Linked DNA regions of Haloglycomyces albus DSM 45210. The protein of the gene in region 1 interacts with the protein of each later gene in a pairwise test. Links are inferred from orthologs where the notes say so. Each region holds a gene or a part of one and is shown on either strand. Other genes may lie near its edges.

Evidence for each region.
Region 2: the proteins of rlmB (region 1) and tsaE interact in binary tests that used the Escherichia coli proteins (3 or more experiments, as listed by UniProt). The link is inferred for Haloglycomyces albus DSM 45210 from one-to-one orthologs.
Region 3: the proteins of rlmB (region 1) and HALAL_RS0104900 interact in binary tests that used the Escherichia coli proteins (3 or more experiments, as listed by UniProt). The link is inferred for Haloglycomyces albus DSM 45210 from one-to-one orthologs.

Annotation. Positions count from the first base shown.
Region 1 is NZ_AZUQ01000001.1:1,731,391-1,734,508, reverse strand. Bases 156-3,118 are described here. They hold rlmB (23S rRNA (guanosine(2251)-2'-O)-methyltransferase RlmB), read right to left. Parts: upstream 2,157-3,118; coding sequence 1,155-2,156; downstream 156-1,154. Other genes in these bases: cysS (cysteine--tRNA ligase), read right to left, coding at 2,175-3,118; HALAL_RS18575 (hypothetical protein), read left to right, coding at 671-817; HALAL_RS17550 (Hsp70 family protein), read right to left, coding at 156-672. Outside these bases: more of HALAL_RS17550, read right to left, coding at 1-155. UniProt on the Escherichia coli protein: Specifically methylates the ribose of guanosine 2251 in 23S rRNA.
Region 2 is NZ_AZUQ01000001.1:1,161,376-1,164,468, forward strand. What follows is about bases 78-3,015. They hold tsaE (tRNA (adenosine(37)-N6)-threonylcarbamoyltransferase complex ATPase subunit type 1 TsaE), read right to left. Parts: upstream 1,810-3,015; coding sequence 1,345-1,809; downstream 78-1,344. Other genes in these bases: tsaD (tRNA (adenosine(37)-N6)-threonylcarbamoyltransferase complex transferase subunit TsaD), read right to left, coding at 78-237; tsaB (tRNA (adenosine(37)-N6)-threonylcarbamoyltransferase complex dimerization subunit type 1 TsaB), read right to left, coding at 689-1,351; HALAL_RS0105455 (alpha/beta fold hydrolase), read right to left, coding at 1,901-3,015. In the rest of the region: more of tsaD, read right to left, coding at 1-77; more of HALAL_RS0105455, read right to left, coding at 3,016-3,058. UniProt on the Escherichia coli protein: Required for the formation of a threonylcarbamoyl group on adenosine at position 37 (t(6)A37) in tRNAs that read codons beginning with adenine.
Region 3 is NZ_AZUQ01000001.1:1,047,391-1,050,483, forward strand. The notes cover bases 1-2,938. They hold HALAL_RS0104900 (NAD(P)H-hydrate dehydratase), read left to right. Parts: upstream 1-721; coding sequence 722-2,155; downstream 2,156-2,938. Other genes in these bases: clpB (ATP-dependent chaperone ClpB), read left to right, coding at 1-213; HALAL_RS0104895 (holo-ACP synthase), read left to right, coding at 339-710; HALAL_RS0104905 (C40 family peptidase), read left to right, coding at 2,276-2,938. In the rest of the region: more of HALAL_RS0104905, read left to right, coding at 2,939-3,093. UniProt on the Escherichia coli protein: Bifunctional enzyme that catalyzes the epimerization of the S- and R-forms of NAD(P)HX and the dehydration of the S-form of NAD(P)HX at the expense of ADP, which is converted to AMP.

The DNA.
Region 1 (3,118 bases):
GTGACTGTCGGCGACGGTGGCCCCCAAATGCTCCACCAACGCCGCGTCCACATCCAAGCCACCGAGATCGGCCAACCCACCCTCGGAGACGACGCGGAAGCCACCCGTACCGTCGGGGGCGACCACGGCGATGTCGAGGGTGCCGCCGCCGAAGTCGAACACCGCCAACGCCTGCCCGGCCTCGACGGGATGGTCGAGGCGATCGGCGTAATAATAGGCCGCCCCGACCGGTTCGGGCACGATCTGCACGGGCGGATACCCCGCCGCCGCGGCCGCGTCCTGCAACACCGCGCGCCGCCGCTCGCCCCATTCGGCCGGGCAGGTCAACACCGTCGCCGGCAGAGACCCGACCGACTCGACCGCCGCTGAGGCAACCCGCCGCAAAATCCCGGCAAACGCCTGCGCGACCGAAATATCACGCTCTGCCAGCAGGATGAACCCGTCGTTGATGCGTTGTTTGGGGTTGGGTTCGTATCGTTCCGGCTCGGCCGCCGCCATCGCTTCGGCGTCCCGCCCGGTATGCAGCGTGCCCGCCTGGTCGAGAAAGATCGACGACGGCATGATGGGCGAGCCGTCAAACAACAACGGACGCGTACGCCCGTCAGGCCACTGGATAACGGCAACGGTGTGCGACGTACCGAGATCAACGCTGAGAAGGTAACCGGGAGACATGAGTATCAGGTTAGGACATCCCGTCCAGAGCACCGCAACGAGTGCCACTCGGTTTGACGTCGCTGTCAACGAGATCTTCACACACAACGACGAGGCGCAAATCGAAGCCGCCAAGCACACCTGGACCTACACCACACCGGTCTAAACCAGGCGATACGGATCGGTTGACGCGCTCAAGACCGACCGGGGGATATCCACAAACTACCGACTGGCCGGCCGACCGCAAGTGCTTCAGTACAAAGCCGCCATAGAGCTGCTCGCGCTTCCAATAGAGCTCAACCACCCCACTATCCCCAGGGACGAGCCAACCGGCGAGCCGCGAACGAAGCGCCACAGGCGCAAGTGCAGCGGCGGTAGAGCTGGCTAGGAGCTCAGGCGGTTCACAGTGCGTTGAATAGTGGAGTTCTCAGGTTCCACGCGTGCTCACGCACGCGGGGTTCTGAGAACACCGCTAGACAACGTGCTGTGGAGCGGCTGAGCGGTCAGCTTCGCTGCCGTGTGGTTTCGGCGAGTGCTACGGACGCTGCCACTGAGGCGTTCAGTGACTCGATCTCTGAAGCGATGGGAATGGTGGCCCGGAAGTCGCAGGTCTGCGCTACGAGGCGCGATACGCCTTTGCCTTCGTCGCCGACGACGAGCACCAAGGGCTCATCGGCGGCGGTGAGATTGAAGACGTCCTCGTCGCCCGCGGAGTCGAGGGCGACGGCCATGTAGCCCTCCGATTGGAGGTCCTTGATGGTGTTGGTCAGGTTGACGATTTTGGCGACCGGAAGCCGGGCGGCGGCTCCGGCGCTGGTACGCCAGGCTACGGCGGTGACCGAGGCGGCTCGCCGGGACGGGATGAGGAGCCCGTCGCCGCCGAAGGCGGCGGTGGACCGGATGATCGCCCCGAGGTTGCGCGGATCGGTGACTCCGTCGAGCGCGACCAGCAGTGGGGCACGCGGTCCCGATTTGGCGTCGTGGAGCAGTTTGACGAGGTCGGCGTATTCGTACGGTTCGACTTCGAGAGCCACGCCTTGGTGCATCGAGTTCTGGGCTTTGCGGTCGAGATCGCGGCGGGCCAGTTCCTTGACGGCCACGTCGCGGTTCTGGGCGATCCGCACGGCTTCGGCAATGCGTTCGTCCAGGTGCGTACCGAAGGCCACGTACAGCACCCGAGCCGGAACTTTGGAGCGCAGCGCCTCCACCACGGGGTTACGGCCCAGCAGAAGCTCCGGGCCCTCGTCGCGGTGGTCGCGCGTCTTGGCCTGCCCGATTCGGCTCGTGCGTCCTTGGGAGGCGGCCTTAGCGCGTTCTTTGCTCTGTTTCCATTGCGTGCGCTGCGGCTTGTCCTCACCGGAGTATTTCTTGTGCCAAGGCCGCTGATCGGCTTTGAGCGTACGACCTTTCCCCTGAAGGCCCTTTTTCTGGCCTCCGGTGCCTCTTCCGAAACCGGACTTGCCCTTATTGGCTTGGCCGCTTCGGCGTGGTTTCGAATTAGCCACGGTCGATGTCCCTTCGAATTACTGTGTGGTCCAGGTTGGCCCCTGGGGCGTGTCTTTGACGAGGATTCCGGCTTCCGACAGTTGGTCGCGGATCGCGTCGGCCGCAGCGAAGTCTTTGCGTTTCCGGGCGTCGCTGCGTTGCTGTAGAGCAATGGAAACCAGAGCGTCCAGCGCCCCCGATCCCTTCGCGTCTGCGGGTTCGTTCCAATGCGGATCTAGGGGGTCGAGGCCGAGCAACTTTAGCATGAACCGGACGCCGACCGCCACGCTCTCGGCTGCTTCCAGGTTCTTCGCGTCCAGGGCGGCATTCCCTTCGCGAATCTGATCGTGGACGGCGGCCAGGGCCATGGGGGTGTTGAGGTCGTCGTCCATGGCGTTGACGAAGTCGGCGCAGAGGATCGGGGTGGTGGCCTGCTCGGGGTCGGTTTTGTCCTCACCGAGCGCTTCGGCGGCGCGCCGCACGTAGTTGGCGATGCGGTCATAGGCGGCCGCGGCCTCTTTGAGGCTTTCGTCGTGATACTCGAGCGGACTGCGGTAATGCGCGCTGACCAGGTAGTAGCGAATATCGACCGGGCGGAAGCCCTTTTCGGCCAATGCGGTCACCGACAACGTATTGCCGACGGACTTACTCATCTTGCTGCCGGAGAGATTGAGCATTCCGTTATGAACCCAGAAGGCGGTGAACGGTAGACCGGCCGCGTGGCTTTGCGCCATTTCGTTTTCGTGGTGCGGGAACATGATGTCGACTCCACCACCGTGGATGTCGAATCCGTCGCCGAGGTAGCGGCGTGACATGGCCGAGCATTCGATGTGCCAGCCGGGGCGTCCGTAGCCCCACGGCGAGTTCCAGCATGCGTCGGCCGGTTCGCCTTCCTTGTAGCCCTTCCAGAGAGCGAAGTCGCGTGGATCCTGCTTGTCACCGGTGTCGGGTGAGGACTGCACGTCCTCGGGGCGACGATGGG
Region 2 (3,093 bases), 570 kb from region 1 along the record:
GGCGATTCCGTCGAGTTCGTTCAGGCTCACGTCCGCCGATTCCAAAGCACGACGCACGGTCGGAATCATCGCTTCCAGATGGGCACGTGAGGCCACCTCCGGCACCACACCGCCGTAACGGGCGTGTTCGTCGACCGAGCTGGCCACTTCGTCGGCGAGCAGCTCGTGGCCACGCACAATTCCGACCCCGGTCTCATCGCATGAGCTTTCGATGCCCATAATCAGCGGCCCACTCATTGTGCCTCCTCCAAATCCAAGCGCATAACGGCGGCGTCCTGTCCGGTCGCCTGATAGTAGTTCTTTCGTATGCCCACGCCTTCGAAACCGTAGGCGGCGTATAGCTTCTGAGCCGGTAGATTGTCGGTGGCGACTTCCAGAAGCACCGCTTCCCTCCCGTCGGCCCGGGCGGTCCGCAGCATGTCTTCCAGCAGAAGGCGACCTACTCCACCGCGCCGAACCTCGGGGCTCACGGCGATGTTGTTCACCCAGGCCTCTTCGCCGCCTTCATACATGGCGAGCCCGGCATAACCGACGATGTTTCCATCGGACACGGCGATACGGTAACGGAAACCGCACGCCAGTTCCGACCACAGCATGGGAGCGGTCCACGCGTCGGCACCGAAGATCTCGTTTTCCATCGCCACGATGTGGGGGATGTGCCACCAACGCAATCGTGCCAGGTGCGCCATTACTTCTTTTGCTCCGACAGAAGCTTGGCGTCGGGGCGCCGCAAATACAGCGGGGTCATCTCGTCGGAGGGGGCGCGGTCGAGAATGCGACGTCGGGCCACGGCCGCCAAGGTGGCGAGCGAGGGATAACGCGGTTCGTCGGCGACGTCCTGACGCAACCGGTCGGCGTACAACAACGCACCTTCGCCCACCGCACGATCGGCTTTCAGCTCGGGGAGGGCCGATGCCTTCCCCACCTGGGGATCCGCGACCCGAACTCCATTGTCGTATTCGGCCCAGTAGATTTCCTTGCGCCGTGCGTCGGCCGCCACCAGTGTGCGCCCACTCGTCTCCGCGCCGATTCCGTCCAGGGAGCAGACCCCATACACGGGAACGTCCAGCGCGAAGGCCGTCGCCGCCGCGGTCACCATACCGACGCGCAGCCCGGTGAACGGCCCCGGACCGATTCCGGCGACGACCGCGTCCAGGTCACGGGGTCCGATCCCCGCTTCCTCCTGCGCCTGCTGAATCATGGGAGTGAGGTTCTCCACGTGGCCGTGTTTGTCCACCAGGCGGCGATGCGCTCGTACCGCGACGTTCGACGTTTGATCGTCGTCGGCCGAGACATCGACGATGGCAGCCTGAACGGCACTGGTAGAGGTGTCCACGACGAGAGTCAGCATAAGGCTCCTACAGGTTCCACGATTTCTTTCAGGCGCTCGTTCCAGTCTCCCCCACGGGCGATAAGGCCGATCTCACGGCTATCGTCACTGTTACGTCGCAACGTCACTTCGAGGTGCGTCTCACCGAGGCGTTCGGCCAGACCGGCACCCCATTCCACCACCGTCACCGAGCGTTCGACATCGGTGTCGAGGTCCAGGTCGTCGAGTTCATCGAGACCTCCCAGGCGATAGGCGTCCACGTGAATCAGGGGAAGCCGGCGACGTCCCGGCCGGTGACTGCGAGCGATGATGAACGTGGGGCTGGTGATCCGCCCGGAGACGTCCAGACCTTCACCGATCCCCTGGGTCAGGGCGGTCTTTCCCGCTCCCAACGGCCCGGTGAGTATCACCAGGTCGCCCGCGCGCAGTACCTCGGCGAGGCGTGTGCCGAATTCGTGCGTGTCCTCAGCCGTCCTCATGGTCAGCTTCACAGTCGTCACCTCTATCGTTCCGTCATCCCTGGTCGCCCGCGGGTGGCGAGACAGAGCCCGTTCGGCTGTGTCTCACCGGTCATACCCTCCCCGGAAACGGATTCCACCACCGATGACGCGTGCTTTTCACGGTCGATTCGGCGGGAGGGGACATCGTTCCGGTCCGCGAGCTCGACTTCTCTACTGATTTGTAGATTATCTCCAATAGTTTTTGTGAGATCTCGCGGGGTTGTTCCAACTGGGGATTGTGCCGCGCTGCTACAAATGCCGTCTCCGCCCGCGTGAGCACCTCGGCCATGTCCCGAGAACACTTGACCGGGGTCAGGGCGTCATCGGTTCCGGCCACGATCAATACGTCCCGTTCGGACAATAGCGGCAGGGTGCTGCGCCCATCGTGGTCAAGAATAGCGCGTATATAGCCGACGACCGTTTGAATCGGAGTGTCTCTGTTCATATGTTCGATCAGTGACACCAGAGACGGAGACGGGTTCGGTGCAAGGAACGCCTGTTTCCGCGCCGTCAACCACACCGAATCGCCCACCAGACGACGTGCCCGCTCGATCAACTGCGGTGTCCACCGACTGACCCGCTGCATCATCGGAAGCACGGTGCGCTTGATGCGCTGGACGATTCGCATGGGTTTGGTATCGACGTCACGCAGCGGAGAGGCGGACGACGACACCAGAGCCACCGAATCCACTCGTTCCCACAGCCGTGGATAGCGCTCGGCGACTTCCTGGATCACCATTCCACCCATGGAATGCCCGATCAGAACCAGACGCGAACGGGGCGCCACGCTGTCCACCACCCGCGACAGGGTGGAGGCCAGGTCCGCGATCGAGTACTCCACCTTCGGGAGCGCACCCGATAGGCCGTGACCCGGCTGGTCGTAAAACACGCACTGCACCGGCCACCCGTCCTTGATCCGCTCGGCGCAGGCCTGGCGCTGAAAGTAAAACGTCGCCGAATTCTGAATGTAGCCGTGTAGGAACACCGCCGTCACGGGAGCCTCTTCCGATCCCACCGTCTCCACGTGCACCGAGACCCCGTCGTGGTTCGGCACCGACCGGATCGAATCGGTGGACGGCATCTCGAACGGTTCGTCGGCGTAAGGATCGTCGGAGCCCGCCTTGGCCCGACGCGCCAGGTACTTCGGTACCGCAATCGTAGTGGCGACCCCGGCGGCAATGCCGCCGACCGCGGCCCCGGCCATTCCCAGCTTCTTCCATGACGCCACGCGTGCTCCTCAATGTCGGTCTATCGTCATATCCG
Region 3 (3,093 bases), 680 kb from region 1 along the record:
CTGACTCTGAACGTGGACGACGCGGCGACCGGCTGGCTGTCCGAACGTGGATTCGATCCCGTCTACGGAGCCCGTCCGCTGCGGCGTTTGATTCAAACGGCGATCGGAGATCCCCTGTCGCGTGAATTGCTGGAAGGCAAGATCGTCGACGGCGACACTGTCAATGTTACGACCGCCGAGGCCGGTTCCGGTCTGGCGGTATCGAAGGGATAACCACGTATGCGCCGGTCCGGGACGGACGACTCCGGTCCGGCGCACCATCGTCTTAGTCTGCGCCGGTTACATATTTTGCACGCCTCGTAGTGTCGATAGCGCATTTTGCATGGCACTCTGGAATAGTGATTATCTCGGTGGGCATAGACGTCGTGGCGTTGCCACGTTTCGAACGAGTCGTAGAACGGACGCCGCATATCGTGGAGCGACTTTTCACGGACGTCGAACGAACGGGGCGGGACGGTTCACGCCGACGCCTGCAGTCCCTGGCGGCACGGTTTGCCGCGAAGGAAGCGATCGCCAAGGCCCTGGGCGCACCGGACGGTCTACATTGGCATGATTGCGAGATTCATTCGGCCTCCAGCGGTCGACCGGAGATCGTCCTCCACGAAACCGTCGCCCAAGCCGCCGAGGATCGCGGCATCAATCGTTGGCACGTCTCATTGACACACGATGGAGGGATAGCCTCCGCCGTGGTGGTAGCGGAAGCTGTGTAAAGGGGTCTCTCATGCGCCGAGCGTGGTCTGTCACGTCAATCCGAAAAGCCGAAGCCGCCGCCATGTCCGAACTGCCGGAAGGAACGCTCATGCAGCGGGCGGCGGCCGGGCTGGAACAGCAATGCGTCCGCCTGCTGAAACGTTACTGGGGCGGCGTTTACGGCCGCACCGCCGTTCTTCTGCTCGGCAGCGGCGACAACGGGGGCGACGCGCTGTTCGCCGGAGCTCGCCTAGCCCGCCGGGGCGTGCAGGTGACCGCCCTACAGGTGCTCGGCCAGGACTGTCACGCCGGAGGAAAAGCGGCCCTGCTGGCAGCCGGAGGCCGCCTCGCCGACGCCGACGAGGCCGTCCAATGTGACATCGCCGTCGACGGAATCACCGGAATCGGCGGACGACCGGGTCTCCCGGTCGACACGATTCAACGACTCAAGGCCATCCGCGCCGGAATCATCGTGGCCGTCGACGTCCCCAGCGGGGTCAACGTCGACACCGGCGAAGTCATCGGGCAGACCGTACGCGCCGACGTCACCGTCACCTTCGGAGGCCTCAAGGCCACCCACGTGATCGGAGAGGCCGCCGCGCTGTGCGGCGACGTCCGCTTGATCGACATCGGCATCACCACCCAGCTGACCCACGACCACCCCGCCTTGACTCTGCCGCAGGCGCACGACGTCGCAGGCTGGATTCCCCAGCCCCGACCGAACGACAACAAATACAGTCGCGGCGTCGCCGGAATCGCCGCCGGATCACCCGAATACCTCGGTGCACCCCTGCTCGCCTGCCACGGGGCCCGATCCGGAACGGCGGGAATGATCCGATACGCCGGACCCGCCCGAGAACAGGTCGCCGCGCGGCACCCCGAAGTCGTCACCACTCCCTCCGTGGCCGACACCGGCCGCGTCCAGGCCTGGCTGGCCGGACCCGGCATGGGCACCGACGAGCGCGCCGCAAACGAACTGGCCGACGTACTCGGCGCCGAACTCCCCACCGTTCTCGACGCCGACGCCCTGACTCTGGTGGCGCGGAACCCGTGTCTACTGGCCGAGCGAACCGCACCGCTCATCCTCACGCCCCATGACGGCGAATACGAACGCCTCTACGGTTCCAAGCCGACGTCCGACCGAGCGCGCTCGGCCCAGGCGCTCGCCGCGCGACTCAATGCGGTGGTACTGCTCAAGGGATTCCACACCGTCATCGCCGACCCGCACGGCACCACCCTGGTCAATCCCACCGGACACCCGGCTTTGGCCACGGCCGGGAGTGGAGACGTGCTGAGCGGTCTGACGGTGTCGCTATTGGCTTCGGGAATGGACTGTACACGCGCGGCGGTCACCGCCGCCTACCTGCACGGAGAAGCCGGAGCCATTGCCGCGGAACGGGGACGACCGGTCAGTGCCTCCGATATAGCCTCCGCCTTGCCGACGGCGTACGAACGTCTCTACTGAAAGGCATTCAGGTAAAAGATCACACGGGTGTCGGTCATGTTCTCCACCGGGCCTTGCGTAACTCGTTGCTGAAGCGAGATATCCTCGCAATAGTTCAATGATTTCCGCAAGGAGCCACCCGTGACACCATCACTCCGCAAACCCCAGCGTGTTCTCACGTGGACGGTGACCCTCGGCCTGCTGTCCACCCTGGCGGCCGGTCCCGCCTTCGCGCAGCGGGACGTCGATGACATCGAAGACGACATCGAGCAGGAGGACGAGACCCTCCAGGCCACCATCGAAGAGTACAACGCTCTGTCGGAGGACATCTCCGATACTGACCAGGCCATCACCGAGGTAACCGACGAGCTGGAGCCCTACGAGGAAGAGCTGGAGGAACTTCGGTCTCGTGTCGCCGATTACCTGGCCGAAATCCATATGAATCAGGGTCAGTCGGAGTTGCGGACGGTATTGGAATCCGGCTCTCCCGACGATTACGTCGAACGCCTGACACAGATGGGTGCGGCGACCATGTACCGTTCCGACGACATCAACGATTTGGTCACCGTCGCCGAGGACTACCAGGAACGCCTTGAGGTGCTGGAAGAACTGCAATCCGACCAGGCCGAACAGGAAGCCGAACTCGACGAACTGATCACCGACATCGAAAGCCGTATCAGCGACCTGCAGGACGAGTGGCAGACCGCCCCGGGAAACGCCATCGCCGACTACGGAATCGACTATATTCCCGGCGATCGTGGGGACATCGTGCGGCGTGCATTGAACAATGTCGGCGCTCCCTATCGCTGGGCCGAATCCGGTCCCAACGGCTACGACTGCTCCGGTCTCATTCTCGACGCCTACCGCGAAATCGGAATCTCCTTGCCGCACAACGCCCGGATGCAGTACAACCAAGCGGCCATCATCTCCCGCGACGAACTACAGCCCGGAGACCTGGT